Gottschalkia purinilytica: one gene and its partner. The protein of the gene in region 1 interacts with the protein of each later gene in a pairwise test. Links are inferred from orthologs where the notes say so. Each region holds a gene or a part of one and is shown in the gene's direction. Other genes may lie near its edges.

Region 1 (8,723 bases):
AGTAAATGATACTTCAGAACAACTTAATATAACGCTAAACAAAGAACAAGTTCAAAAAATAGTAGAATTAATGGAGAAAATATCTAAACTAGATTTAGACTTAGGAGAAATTAAAGGCCAGCTTAAAAATATTACTGATAAACTTGGTGATTTAACAAAGAATAATGAAGAAGTAAAATCAATTCTTGGAAGAATATTAGATTTTGTAAAGGGAATATTTGAAGGACTATTTGGAAGCAAGTAGATGTTTATTTTCTTGTAGAGGATGACCTTCTATTATATAATATACTGATGAAAATGATTAAAAAGTAAACGAAGCTATTCAGGAGGTATAAAATGTCAGAGGTTAGAGTAAGATTTGCACCTAGTCCTACAGGGTATTTACACATAGGTGGATTAAGAACAGCCCTTTATGATTATTTATTTGCTAAAAATAAAGGTGGAAAATATATATTAAGAATAGAAGATACAGATAGAACAAGATATGTAGATGACTCTATAGAAAATCTTATAAAGTCTTTAGAATGGTCTGGAGTAGTTCATGATGAAGGAGTATTTATAGAAAATGGAGAGATCGTGCAAAAAGGTGAATACGGTCCATATATTCAATCAGAAAGATTAGATATATACAAAAAATATATTGATGATCTAATAGAAAAGGGACATGCATATTATTGTTTCTGTAATAAAGAAAGACTAGATAAAATTAGAGAAGAACAAAAAGAAAAAGGATTAATGCTCGGATATGATGGGTATTGTAGAAATATAAGTATAGAAGAAGCTAAAAAAAGAATAGAAGCTGGAGAAGAATATGTAGTAAGATTAAGGCTTCCAGAGAATAGAGACATAGTATTTAATGACTTAATAAGAGGCGAAATAAGTATAAATACTAGTGATTTAGATGATCAAGTACTTTTGAAATCTGATGGATTTCCTACTTATCATTTAGCAGTAGTTGTAGATGATCATCTTATGAAAATAACACATGTAGTAAGAGGAGAAGAATGGCTTCCATCAGCACCAAAACATGCTTATTTGTTCGAAGCTTTTGGATGGGAAGCGCCAGAATTTGTTCATCTTCCAACTGTACTTAATAAAGAGAAGAAGAAGTTAAGTAAAAGACATGGAGATGTTGCAGTAGAAGACTTTAGAGCAAAAGGATATCTTCCGGAAGGATTAATAAACTACTTGGCATTAGTAGGATGGAGTCCAGAAAATAATCAAGAGTTTTTTACTATGGAAGAGCTTGAAAAGGAATTTTCTTTTGATAGAGTATCTAAAACAGGTGGAGTATTTGATAAAGATAAGTTAGATTGGGTAAATGGACACTATATCAGAGAAAGTGATATCGAAATATTAACTGAACTAGCTATACCACATTTAATTCAGGCTGGATATATTACAGAGAATGATGTTGAAAATAGATATGAATGGATCAAAACTTTAGTTTCAATTGTACAGGAAAGATTGTCTTATGTAGGAGAAATATCGGAGAAAGTTAAATTCATATTTAACAATGAAGTTGATTTTGAAATAAAAGAAGCAAGAGAAGTATTAGATGGAGAACAAGTACCTAGTTTGTTAGACGCATTTAAAGAAGAATTAGAGTTGGTAGATGAAGTTGATGAAGAATTTACTAACGGAATTATGAAAAAGATTCAAAAGAAAACAGGAGTTAAAGGTAAGAATCTATTTATGCCTATAAGAGTTGCACTTACAGGACAGCAACATGGACCAGAAATGGATAAAATAATATTAGTTTTAGGTAAAGCAAACATACTGGAACGAATAGACTATATAAAGAATATAATAATAAAATAAGTATTACAACTTTATAATAAAAGGTTATGATAAAGCAAAGTAGGCTTATTAAACTTACAGAGATGGATTCTAATAGCTGAGAGGAATCTTAAGTCAATAATAAGTTGAAGTGCGCTTTTGAACCTCTACCTGAAACTTTAGTAGGGATGGACGTTGGCTACGTTATAGCTTTAAGAGAAGGGTAAGATTTTACTCAATCAGAGTGGAACCACGATATAAAAGTCGTCTCTGTAATTTTCAGGGATGACTTTTATTTTTTATTTTTTGGGTGAATAAGGTATAGTAGTTTGGTTTGGGGAGGTACTGTTTTATGTTTAAGAATTTAAGAGAAGATATTAACGCAATTAAGTCTAGAGATCCTGCCGTAAGAACCAGTATAGAAGCGTTGTTATGCTATCCAGGATTACATGCTATAACTATACACAGATTGGCACACTGGTTATACAATAAAAGATTTTTTTTAATAGCAAGGATATTATCAAATATATCTAGATTTTTTACAGGAATAGAAATACATCCAGGTGCCAAACTAGGAAAAGGGGTATTTATAGATCATGGTACAGGTGTAGTAATTGGAGAGACAGCAGAGGTTGGGGAAAATGTTACTATCTATCAAGGTGTTACTTTAGGTGGAACAGGTAAGGATACAGGTAAAAGACATCCTACTATAGGAAAAAATGTGGTTGTTAGCAGTGGTGCTAAAGTTCTAGGTCCATTTAAAGTTGGAGATAATTCTAAAATAGGAGCAGGTGCTGTTGTACTAAAAGAAGTTCCACCTAATTGCACAGTAGTTGGTGTACCTGGGAGAATAGTAATTAAAGATAACAAGAAAGTTGAACCAGAAAAGAAAGAAATGTGTATAAAAGATAAAATAGATTTAGACCAAGTAGGATTACCAGATCCAGTAGCTCAAGAGATCGATACGCTTAAGAAGAAGATTAAAGACCTTGAGACATATATTGAACAAATGCAAAGGAGAGATAAATAATGAAGCTATATAATACATTAACTAGAACAAAAGAGGAATTTACATCTATTGATCCTAATAAAGTCACAATGTATGTTTGTGGGCCTACAGTATATAATTATATTCATGTTGGTAATGCTAGGCCACTAATAGTTTTTGATGTTTTAAGAAGATATTTTAAGTACAAAGGATATAATGTAGACTTTTTATTAAACTTTACTGACATAGATGATAAGTTAATTAAAAAAGCAAATGAAGAGGGTAGTACAGTAAAAGAATTAGCTGATAGATATATAAAAGAGTTTTTAATAGATTCTAAATCGTTACTTATAGAAGAAGATGAAATAAAACATCCAAAAGCCACAGAACATATAGATGATATAATTAAGTTTGTAGAAGGGCTTATTGAAAAAGGATATGCTTATGAATCTAATGGAGATGTATATTTTGACATAACTAAGTTGAATGATTATGGAAAGTTATCTAAGAAAAATATAGAGGATTTAGTATCGGGAGCTAGAGTTGAAATAAGTGAAATAAAAAACAACCCTATGGATTTTGCTCTATGGAAAAATGCCAAACCAGGGGAGCCTGCATGGGAAAGTCCTTGGGGAAAAGGAAGACCAGGATGGCATATAGAATGTTCAACTATGGCTAGAAAATACTTGGGAGATACTATAGATATACATGCAGGTGGAGAAGACTTAAAGTTTCCTCACCATGAGAATGAAATAGCTCAAAGTGAAAGTTTGACTGGAAAGTCATTTGCTAACTACTGGCTTCATAATGCTATGATTAATGTTGAAAATCAGAAAATGTCTAAATCGAAAAATAACTTTTTTACAGTTAGAGAAATAGGAAATGAATATGATTTAGAGGTATTGAGATTTTTTATGCTTTCAGCACATTATAGAAAGCCTTTAAACTTTGGAAAAGAAGCTATGAGTCAAGCTAAAAATGGATTAGATAGATTATATATTGGTAAGAAGAATCTAGAAGACTTGATAGAAGATAGTGAAGAAAGAGAATTAACAGATATTGATAAGAAAATAAAATTAGATATAGAAAAATATAAAGAAAAATTTATACAGAGCATGGATGATGATATGAATACAGCAGATGCTATATCTACATTATTTGAAATAGTAAGATATTCTAATAGTAATTTAAGTAAAGAAAACTCAAAATCTATACTTACTTTAGTGTATAATATATTTAATGAGTTAAGTGATATACTAGGACTTCTTTCAAAAAAAGAAGAACTTTTAGAAGATGAAATTATAGAATTAATTGAAAAAAGAAATGAAGCTCGTAAAAATAAGGATTACAAGTTAGCAGATGAAATTAGAGATGAATTGAAAGTGAAAAATATAATACTAGAAGACACACCAGACGGTGTGAAATGGAGGAGAGTATAGCTTAAATAATGGAAGATAATATACTAGATAGATTAACAGCTTTAAATAAGAAATGGACTTTAAGAGATGCTAAAATGTTGTCACCTTTGCAGCTAGCTTATATAGGAGACTCTGTATATGAAGTTTTAGTTAGAACGTATCTAATAAATACTAAAGATATATCAGTACATGAGCTTCATAAAGAAGCTATAAAATTTGTAAAGGCCAAGGCTCAAGCAGATATAGTATTTTCTCTTGAGGATAAACTAACAGAAGAAGAAAAAACTATTGTAAAAAGAGGTAGGAATGCCAAATCAGGGACTATCCCTAAAAATGCTAGTTTACATGATTATAAGTATGCTACAGGATTTGAAGCCTTGATTGGATTCCTATATCTTTTAGAAAGAAATGATAGGATAATGGAACTATTCAAGTATATTATAGAAGAATAGTTTTAAGGGGGAATAAACTTGTCATCAAAACTTAAGGTGAACTTACTAAGATATACAGAAGATGGAGAAAAGCTTATAGCTTCATCAGCTAAGCTTTGCTACTCTGCAGTTGGAGTGGACAAGATAGAAGAAAAGCTGGATGATGAGAAAGTTGAAAGCTTTATAAAAATGCTTATGTCTGTAGGACATCAATCTCCTATAGAACATATATCTTTTACATTTGCTATAGAAGGAATAAGCAGGACTCTTACACATCAGTTAGTAAGACATAGAATAGGTTCTTCTTATTCTCAACAGTCTCAAAGATATGTAAAATTAGATCAGTTTGAATATATTATCCCTCCTTCTATTGAAAATGTAAAAGAAGCTAAAGAGCTTTTTATAAAAGCTATGGAAGAAGATCAAAAATATTATGATAAAATATCAGATATTTTATTTAAAAAGCATTATGAAAGATTAATAAATCAAGGATATAAAGAAGAGAAAGCACGTAAAGAAGCAGAGAAGATGAGCATAGAAGATGCAAGATACATATTTCCTAATGCTTGTGAAACTAAAATAATAGTTACAATGAATGCTAGAGCTTTATTTAATTTCTTTGAACATAGATGCTGTGAAAGGGCTCAATGGGAAATAAGATCACTTGCAACTGAGATGCTTAGACAAGTAAGACATGTTGCTCCTACTTTATTCCAATATGCCGGACCACCATGTGTACAAGGTCCTTGTACAGAGGGGAAAATGACTTGTGGAAAAATAAAGGAAGTAAGGGAAAAATTTAAATCACTTTAGCTTAAGTCACATATATGTGAGATGTAAGCAAAAATAGAGGTGAAATCATGGAAAATTTAGAAAACTATATAGAAGGTCGTAATCCTGTTATAGAAGCATTAAAGTCTGAAAGAAGCATAGAAAAAATATTAATATCTAAAAGTGCTAATAAGGGATCTATTAATAAGATAATAGGAATGGCAAAAGATAAAAGAATAGTTATTCAGTATGTTGAGAAGTCAAAATTAGATTCTTTATCAGATACAAACTCTCATCAAGGTGTTATAGCAATAGTATCTCCTTATTCATATAAAACTGTAGATGATATTTTAGAGTTTGCTGAGAGTAAGAATGAAGATCCATTTATTATAATTCTTGATGAAATAGAAGACCCACATAACTTAGGTGCCATAATTCGTACAGCAGAATGTGCTGGAGCACATGGAGTTATAATACCAAAAAGAAGATCAGCAGGAATTACACCTACTGTAATAAAAACATCAGCAGGAGCAGTTGAGTATATACCAGTAGCAAAAGTATCAAATATTAGCTCTGTTATAGAAGAGTTAAAAATTAAAGGCATATGGATATATGGGGCTCATATGGAAGGTGAATACTATTACGAAAAAGACTTGAAAGGCCCTATCGGGCTAGTTATAGGTAGTGAAGGAAAAGGAATAGGAAGACTGGTAAAAGAAAAGTGTGATTTTCTAATAAAAATACCTATGGCTGGAAAAGTATCATCTTTAAATGCTTCTGTCGCTACATCTATAGTGGCATATGAGGTTGTAAGACAGAGGAGACTAGATTAATGATATGAAGGGTATGCATAAAGAATATCTGTTTGTAGATGGATATAATATAATAAACGCTTGGGAAGACTTAAGAGAGTTAAGTAATATAAGCTTAGAGTCAGCTAGAAATGAGCTTGTTGAAATTATGGCAGAGTATCAAAGTTATACTGGTATTAAAGTAACTATAGTGTTTGATGCACACTTGGTAAAAGGAAGTAGTGAAAAAAAAGAAAAAATAAAGGGTGTAGAAATTATATACACAAAGGAAAAAGAAACTGCTGATCACTATATAGAAAAAATACTAGACTCTATCGGTAGAACTAAAAAAGTACGGGTTGCTACATCTGATTGGGTAGAACAACAGATAGTAATGGGTAGAGGTGGAACGAGAGTATCAGCAAGAGAATTAAAATTAGAAATAGGCCAGCATAAGGAAGCTATAAGAAGAAAAAATATCAAGCTAAATGAATCTAATGATCTAATTATAGGAAGGCTAGATAAAGAGACTTTAGAGAAGCTTGAAAAATGGGGAAAGAATAGCTAAATTACTTGACTGATAGAAGTTCATTAATATATAATATGAATTATAAGTTCAAGGGGGACTTTAACTAATTACTGGAGGGGATGTTTTGTGGCCTTAAGCGTACAAAAGGAAACATTAATAGAAACTTATGAAGAATTAAAAGATGAAGTAATTGTTGAAGATGCTAAAAATGGTAATTCTATGGCCTTAGAGTATCTTATCAAGAAGTATAAGAACTTTGTAAGGGCCAAGGCGAGATCTTATTTTTTAATTGGGGCAGATAAAGAAGATATAATTCAAGAAGGGATGATAGGATTATATAAAGCTATCCGCGACTATAATCAAGACAAGCTTACTTCTTTTAGAGCGTTTGCAGAACTTTGCATAACACGACAAATCATAACAGCTATAAAAACAGCTACACGACAGAAACATATACCGCTTAATTCATATGTTTCACTGAATAAACCTATATATGATGAGGAATCAGATAGAACTCTACTTGATGTCTTAACTGGAGTTAAGATTACTGACCCAGAAGAATTAATAATAAGTAGAGAAGAACTAAGAAATATTGAAAGTAAAATTGGGGAAATATTAAGTGACTTAGAATGGGAAGTATTGATTTCATACCTACAAGGTAAATCATATCAAGAGATAGCAGTAGACTTAAAAAGACATGTGAAATCTATTGATAATGCGCTTCAAAGAGTTAAACGAAAACTAGAGAGATACTTGGAAGTAAGAGATTTATAAAAATGTATATAAAGTAAAATTACAGTAACTTTTTGCAGTTGACATTAAACTATGCAAGTAGTAAAATATCTAGGTGGCGAAATGCCCACGTAGCTCAGTAGGTGGAGCACTTGCATGGTAAGCAAGAGGTCACCGGTTCAAGTCCGGTCGTGGGCTCCATATTAAATACATAAATGGAACGCCTAAACTTAAATACTTTGAATTTTGATAAAAATGACTGTTGAGATAGTCATTATTATGTTTTATAAATTGTAAGAGCCTATAAGTGTAAGGAGGAGTAAAAATGGGAAAAGCAAAATTTGAAAGAAATAAGCCACACGTAAACATAGGAACAATAGGACACGTTGACCACGGTAAAACAACATTAACAGCAGCAATCACAATCGTATTAAACAAAAGATTTGGAACAGGAGAAGGAGTAGCATACGATAATATAGATAAAGCTCCAGAAGAAAGAGAAAGAGGAATAACAATATCAACATCACACGTTGAATATGAAACAGATGCTAGACACTATGCACACGTAGACTGTCCAGGCCATGCTGACTACGTAAAGAACATGATTACAGGAGCAGCACAAATGGACGGAGCTATCTTAGTATGTTCAGCAGCAGATGGTCCAATGCCACAAACAAGAGAGCATATATTACTATCAAAACAAGTAGGAGTACCTAAAATAGTAGTATTCTTAAACAAAGCAGACATGGTAAACGACGAAGAACTAATCGAACTAGTAGAAATGGAAGTAAGAGAATTATTAAGCGAATATGAATTCGATGGAGATAACACACCAATCGTAGTAGGATCAGCATTAAAAGCAGTAGAAGATCCAGACGGAGAATGGGGAGACAAAATCGTAGAATTAATGAAAGTAGTAGACGAAACAATCCCAACACCAGAAAGAGATACAGACAAAACATTCTTAATGCCAGTAGAAGACGTATTCTCAATTACAGGTAGAGGAACAGTTGCAACAGGAAGAGTAGAAAGAGGAGTATTAAAAGTACAAGATAACTTAGAAATCATAGGATTAACAGAAGAATCAAGAACAGTAGTATGTACAGGAATTGAAATGTTCAGAAAGTTATTAGACGAAGCGCAAGCAGGAGATAACATAGGAGCATTATTAAGAGGTGTGCAAAGAGACGAGATCGAAAGAGGTCAAGTATTAGCAAAACCAGGAACAATAACACCACATACAAAATTTAAGTCAGAAGTATACGTATTAGGAAAAGAAGAAGG
Region 2 (5,878 bases), on another replicon or contig:
CTCTCTAGATAATATAAGAAATAAAGAGAGTGAAATTTTTCTTAAGTACATAAGAAGCTTATTCATTGATAAGAAACTATTATATAGTGAAAATAAGAAACTAGAGCTATTAAATGAACTCATACTAGAAACTTCATATATGACTAGTAGTGATGAGTTACTAAATATTTCTTTAAAGAAAATATCAGACATTATAGGTGCCGATTTTGGATATATAATTAACAATAATAAAGGTAGCATAGATGTAATTTCTCAATACAACGTTCCAAATGATTACTTAGAAGATGTAAAGAAAATAGAAATAGAAGAGGAAGATATTCTGAATATACTAGAAAAGGGTACTTGTATAAGAATGGCTGATATGCAAGGTAAGTATGCTTTTGTAAGTAAAAAGTATAATCTCAATACTATTATAGAAATACCTTTGGTTTTCATGAATGGTTTGCATATAGGTATTATGAGACTATTTTCTATTAGACAAGCTTATGACTTCTACCATCATGTATCATTTTTAGAAGCCGTGTCAAATACTATAACTAGCTTGCTAGAAAGACAAAAATATGTAGATGATAATCAACGAAAATTAATAATGTCTGAAAAGCTTAGAGTACTAGGAGAACTTGCAGGTGGCATAGCACATGATTTTAATAATATACTTACAACTATATTAGGATTTTCTCAGATAGCCATGAATAAATTATCTGATAGTGAAATAAAACAGTATATACAAACTATATATAGTTCTTGTTTAGATGGAAAGTCTATAGTGGAGAAAATACAATCTTTTAGTAGAAAAAATACAAATGTAAAGAAAGAAGTTAATTGTATTAATGATATAGCTAGAAGTGCTATAGAAATGGCTAAACCCAAATGGAAAAATTATTATGAAACTGGTGGAATAAAGTTTCATGTTATAGAAAAGTTAGAGTCAACGAGTAATATACATTGTAATCAATATGAGATAAAAGAAGTAATACTCAATATAATATTAAATGCTATGGATGCCATGGAAAAGGGTGGAACTTTAACAATCAGAACTTATGATGATGATGAGAATACAATAGTTGTAGAAATAGAAGATACTGGATCAGGTATGACTGAAGAAGTAAAAGAGAATTTGTTTGAACCTTTCTTTAGTACAAAAGGAGCTAAAGGAACAGGTCTAGGTCTTAGTATATCTAAAAATATAATTTATAGTCATGGCGGATATATTGAGGTACATAGTGTTCCTGGAGAAGGCACTTTGTTTAAAATTTATTTACCTAAAACACTTGAAATTAATGAAAAATAACATATGTGTACTAACGAACTACCAAAATTTGAAAATATAGAAGCTCTAGTTGTAGATGATATGAAAGAAGTTGGAAAAACAATAGGTTCTCTTTTAACAGTGTTAGGAATAAATTCTGATATAGAAAATTATAGCAGTAAAGTTGAAAGTCTAATTAAAGAGAAGGAATATGATATAATAGTTTGCGATCTTGCTATGCCTGTACTTAATGGAATAGAAGTTTCAAGAATAGTTAAATCATATAATAAAGATATTAAGTTCATACTAATGACAGGTTGGCCAGATGATATAAAAAATGAAAATTTAGAGACCGTAGATGTAATGTTACAGAAACCTTGTACCCTAGAAGTTATAGCATCTACAATTGACAGTTTGATCAATCATCCTACCTAAAAGATGACTGAAGGATAAAGTGAAACAATACAAGTTATATTTGTATTGTTTTATTTTATCAAGTTAAGTCTTATAATCTTATTGTGAGAAACTAAGGAGGAAATTTATGATACTAATAAAGAATGCTAAAATATACAAAGGAACAGGAGAAGTTATTGAAAATGGAAGTATACTTATAGATAAAGGTAAAATAAAGGAAATCAATAATAATATAAAAGTAGAAGAAAATGTAGAAACTATAGATGTAAAAGGTAAAATAGTTACACCAGGATTCATAGATGCTCACTGTCATCTTGGAATATTTGAAGATGGTATAGGATTTGAAGGAGAAGATGGAAATGAGGAGGTTGATCCTGTTACTCCACATTTAAGAGCAATAGATGCAATAAATCCTATGGACAGAACTTTTAAAGAGGCATATGAAGGTGGGGTTACTACAGTAGCTACAGGTCCTGGCAGTGCTAATGTAATAGCAGGGCAATTTGCTGTTATAAAAACATATGGTAAAAGAATTGATGATATGATAGTAAAGGAATCAGTAGCTATGAAAGTAGCATTTGGAGAAAATCCAAAGAGGGTATACGAGAGTCAAAAAAAATCTCCAGTAACTAGAATGGCTACCGCTGCTATATTAAGAGAAAGTTTATTTAAAGCTAAGGCTTATGTTAAAAAGGTAGAGAAAAATTTAACGACAGGTATAGATCCATATGAATTTGATATGAAGTTAGATGCTATGTCAAAAGTAATAAATAAGGAGATTCCATTAAAAGCTCATGTACATAGAGCTGACGATATATTTACTGCTATAAGAATAGCTAAAGAATTTGAGGTAGGCATTACCTTAGATCACTGTACAGAAGGACATCTCATAGCTGACTATATAAAAGAAGAAAATATATGTGCAATAGTAGGACCGAGCTTAACTGATAGATCTAAGTTTGAACTTAAAAATCTAACTTTTGAAACTCCATCTGTACTTCATAAGGCTGGAGTAAAAATAGCAATTATGACAGATTCTCCAGTAATACCACTTCAATATCTTCCACTATGTGCAGGACTCTCTATAAAAGCAGGTCTAGATGAAGAAACTGCTTTAAAGGCTATAACAATAAATCCAGCTGAAATACTGGGAATAGAAGATAGAGTTGGAAGTATAGAAGTAGGCAAGGATGCAGATATAGTAGTGTTTGATGGACATCCGTTAAAAGATATAGGCTGTAATACACTTTTAACTATGATCAATGGTAATATAGTTCATAGAGAAGGAATATAATTAGAGAATGGAAGATTTAATATGATATACAAGGAATATTCCAATATATTGTATACAATAAAGATAAAAGTAGTTGAGATTGATTTGACATAAAAAAATATGTGTGAAATAATGATTACTGTAAAAGTGAATAAAAATTATTCTTATTCTTCAGGGCAGGGTGAGATTCCCGACCGGCGGTAAAGTCCGCGAACTGCTTTGCAGTTGACTTGGTGAGATTCCAAGACCGACAGTATAGTCTGGATGGAAGAGGTTTAAGGATGTTAGATTAGTATTTTTTTAATCTAAGTACTTAATATAACTTGAATATCATGCCCTGAGATTTTATCTCAGGGCTTTTTGTATAAGTATATATAAATTTATTAATTATTTAACAATAAAGTTTATATAAAAAGGAGATGAGTGTATGGAAAGGATAAATAAAAGAATTAGTACTGCATTATTAACGAAAATATCAGTATTGTCTGTAATATCATTTTTAATAATGTATATAGAAGTACCTATGTGGTTTACACCGGAGTTTCTTAAAATCGATTTAAGTGATTTACCTGCACTAATAGGTTCATTTTCTTTAGGTCCTATTGCAGGAGTAGTTATTGAACTTGTAAAGAATTTATTGAAGTTTGGACTAAAGGGTACCACTACTTTAGGAGTCGGAGAAATAGCAAACTTCATAGTAGGGGCTATATATGTATGGACAGCAGGATATATATATAGTAGATCAAATAATTTTAAAGGTGCCGTAAGAGGTATGTTATTTGGAACTATAGTAATGAGTGTAGTGGCATCAGTATTAAACTATGTATTTTTAATACCTTTTTATGCTAAATTATATGGATTACCTATTCAAGCATATATAGACATGGCTAAGGCAGTTAATAAGTATGTAGTAAGCTTTGAAACATTTATTATATTTGGAATTTTACCGTTTAATATATTAAAAGGAATTTTGGTGTCACTAGTAACTATGCCTTTATATAAAAGATTAGGGAGTATAATTAGTAAATAAATATATTAATTCTTGATAGTTGATAGGATTTATTGAGGATATAATATATTGCTTAATATTATGAACTATAAAATAATGCAAAAAGACTAATAGAAATAGGTATATAAATTCTATTAGTCTTTTTATTGTACATATTTGTTAAAGTGGATATAATATTTTTGAATGGATAAAAGAGAGGATGAAACAATTGATAAAAATTACTACAAGTAGTCCTGAAGAAACTAAAAATATAGGGTATAGACTTGGAAAGCTCCTTAAAGGTGGAGAAATTATATGTATGAATGGAGACTTAGGAGCAGGAAAAACGACATTAACTCAGTCTATAGCAGAAGGACTTGAGGTAAATGACTATGTTACTAGTCCAACATTTACTATAGTAAATGAATATGAAGGAAGACATAAGCTATATCATTTTGATGTCTATAGAATAGGTGAAATAGATGAAATGTATGATTTAGGATATGAAGAGTACTTTTATTCAGATGGAGTTACTATAATAGAATGGTCAAGTATGATAGAAGAGATACTACCTAAAGAGAGATTGAATATAGAAATAAGAAAAGGTTATAGCTCAGATAATAGAGAATTAATTATAAATAGTTTTGGAGAAAGATACGATGAAATAATTAAGGAGTTGAAATCATAATGAAAGTATTAGCAATCGATACCTCAAGTACAGTTGCTACAGTAGCTATAATGGATGATGAAAAACTAATAGGAGAATATACGATAAATGATAAAATGACTCACTCTCAAAAGTTAATGCCAATTATAAGGGACATAATGAAAGCTTCTGATTTAAATATAGATGAAATAGATGTGTTTGGAGTTTCAAAAGGACCAGGTTCTTTTACTGGACTTAGAATAGGAATTGCTACAATTAAAAGTTTGGCCCATTCTGTAGAAAAAGATGTAGTTGGGATTTCTACTTTAGATGCATTAGCTTTTAATATACCTTTTAGTAATGGAATAATAGTTCCTATAATGGATGCAAGAAGAGAAAGAGTATTCACAGGAATATACAAATGGGAAAGTGGCGGATTACATATTATAAGAGAAAATATGGTTATAGAAGTTGATGAACTTATGAAGATCTTAAAGGAAAGACCAGAAAATATCATATTTAATGGTGATGGGACATTAGTATATAAAGATAAGATAATAAAGGAACTTGGAGATAAATCTATATTTGCACCAAAGCATGCTAATATGGCTAGGGCGTCATCAATAGCTGAATTAACCATGGCACAAGCTAAGGAAGGAAAAACAGAAAGTTATCTTACATTAGTACCTAATTATTTAAGAGAGTCTCAGGCACAAAGAGAACTTGACAAAAAAAATTGTGAGGTTGATAAAAATGAGTAACATATTGATTAAGGAAATGGAAGAAGAAGATATAGATCAAGTATGTAAAATAGAAGAAATATCATTTTCTACACCTTGGACAAAGGAAGCTCTTACAATGGAAGTAACAAAAAATAACTTAGCAAAATACTTAGTCGCTAAAAAAGAAGATAAAGTAGTGGGATATGCTGGAGTATGGATTATTATAGACGAAGGTCATATAACTAATATTGCTGTATCTCCAGATTATAGAGGACAAGGAATAGGATCACTTTTAGTAGAAAAGCTTGTAAAACTTTGTGAAGAGAAGGGTATAAGCAATATGACTTTAGAAGTTAGAGAGTCTAATACTACGGCTCAAAGTCTTTATAAAAAGTTTGGATTTGAAGAATATGGGATAAGACCAAACTACTATTCAGATAATAATGAAAACGCTCTGATTATGTGGAGAAAGGATAAATAAAAAAACATATTTTTTGTCGATGATTATACTGAATACACAACCTAAAAATATTAAATTTTATACAAAACTATATTTAAAAGTAATATAATGGAATCAAGGTATAGA

Evidence for each region. The genes of interacting proteins can lie anywhere in the genome.
Region 2: the proteins of rlmB (region 1) and tsaE interact in binary tests that used the Escherichia coli proteins (3 or more experiments, as listed by UniProt). The link is inferred for Gottschalkia purinilytica from one-to-one orthologs.

Annotation. Positions count from the first base shown.
Region 1 is NZ_LGSS01000010.1:61,402-70,124, forward strand. The notes cover bases 4,466-7,348. They hold rlmB (23S rRNA (guanosine(2251)-2'-O)-methyltransferase RlmB), read left to right. Parts: upstream 4,466-5,476; coding sequence 5,477-6,220; downstream 6,221-7,348. Other genes in these bases: CLPU_RS10645 (Mini-ribonuclease 3), read left to right, coding at 4,466-4,637; thyX (FAD-dependent thymidylate synthase), read left to right, coding at 4,656-5,429; CLPU_RS10660 (NYN domain-containing protein), read left to right, coding at 6,225-6,746; sigH (RNA polymerase sporulation sigma factor SigH), read left to right, coding at 6,834-7,348. In the rest of the region: CLPU_RS10625 (DUF1002 domain-containing protein), read left to right, coding at 1-244; gltX (glutamate--tRNA ligase), read left to right, coding at 337-1,821; cysE (serine O-acetyltransferase), read left to right, coding at 2,132-2,809; cysS (cysteine--tRNA ligase), read left to right, coding at 2,809-4,206; more of CLPU_RS10645, read left to right, coding at 4,215-4,465; more of sigH, read left to right, coding at 7,349-7,481; tuf (elongation factor Tu), read left to right, coding at 7,765-8,723. UniProt on the Escherichia coli protein: Specifically methylates the ribose of guanosine 2251 in 23S rRNA.
Region 2 is NZ_LGSS01000002.1:92,533-98,410, reverse strand. Bases 2,921-5,878 are described here. They hold tsaE (tRNA (adenosine(37)-N6)-threonylcarbamoyltransferase complex ATPase subunit type 1 TsaE), read left to right. Parts: upstream 2,921-4,144; coding sequence 4,145-4,612; downstream 4,613-5,878. Other genes in these bases: rimI (ribosomal protein S18-alanine N-acetyltransferase), read left to right, coding at 5,324-5,773; tsaB (tRNA (adenosine(37)-N6)-threonylcarbamoyltransferase complex dimerization subunit type 1 TsaB), read left to right, coding at 4,612-5,331; CLPU_RS02240 (ECF transporter S component), read left to right, coding at 3,364-3,966; CLPU_RS02245 (amidohydrolase), read left to right, coding at 2,921-2,957. Outside these bases: CLPU_RS02255 (GAF domain-containing sensor histidine kinase), read left to right, coding at 1-1,291; CLPU_RS02250 (response regulator), read left to right, coding at 1,295-1,684; more of CLPU_RS02245, read left to right, coding at 1,791-2,920. UniProt on the Escherichia coli protein: Required for the formation of a threonylcarbamoyl group on adenosine at position 37 (t(6)A37) in tRNAs that read codons beginning with adenine.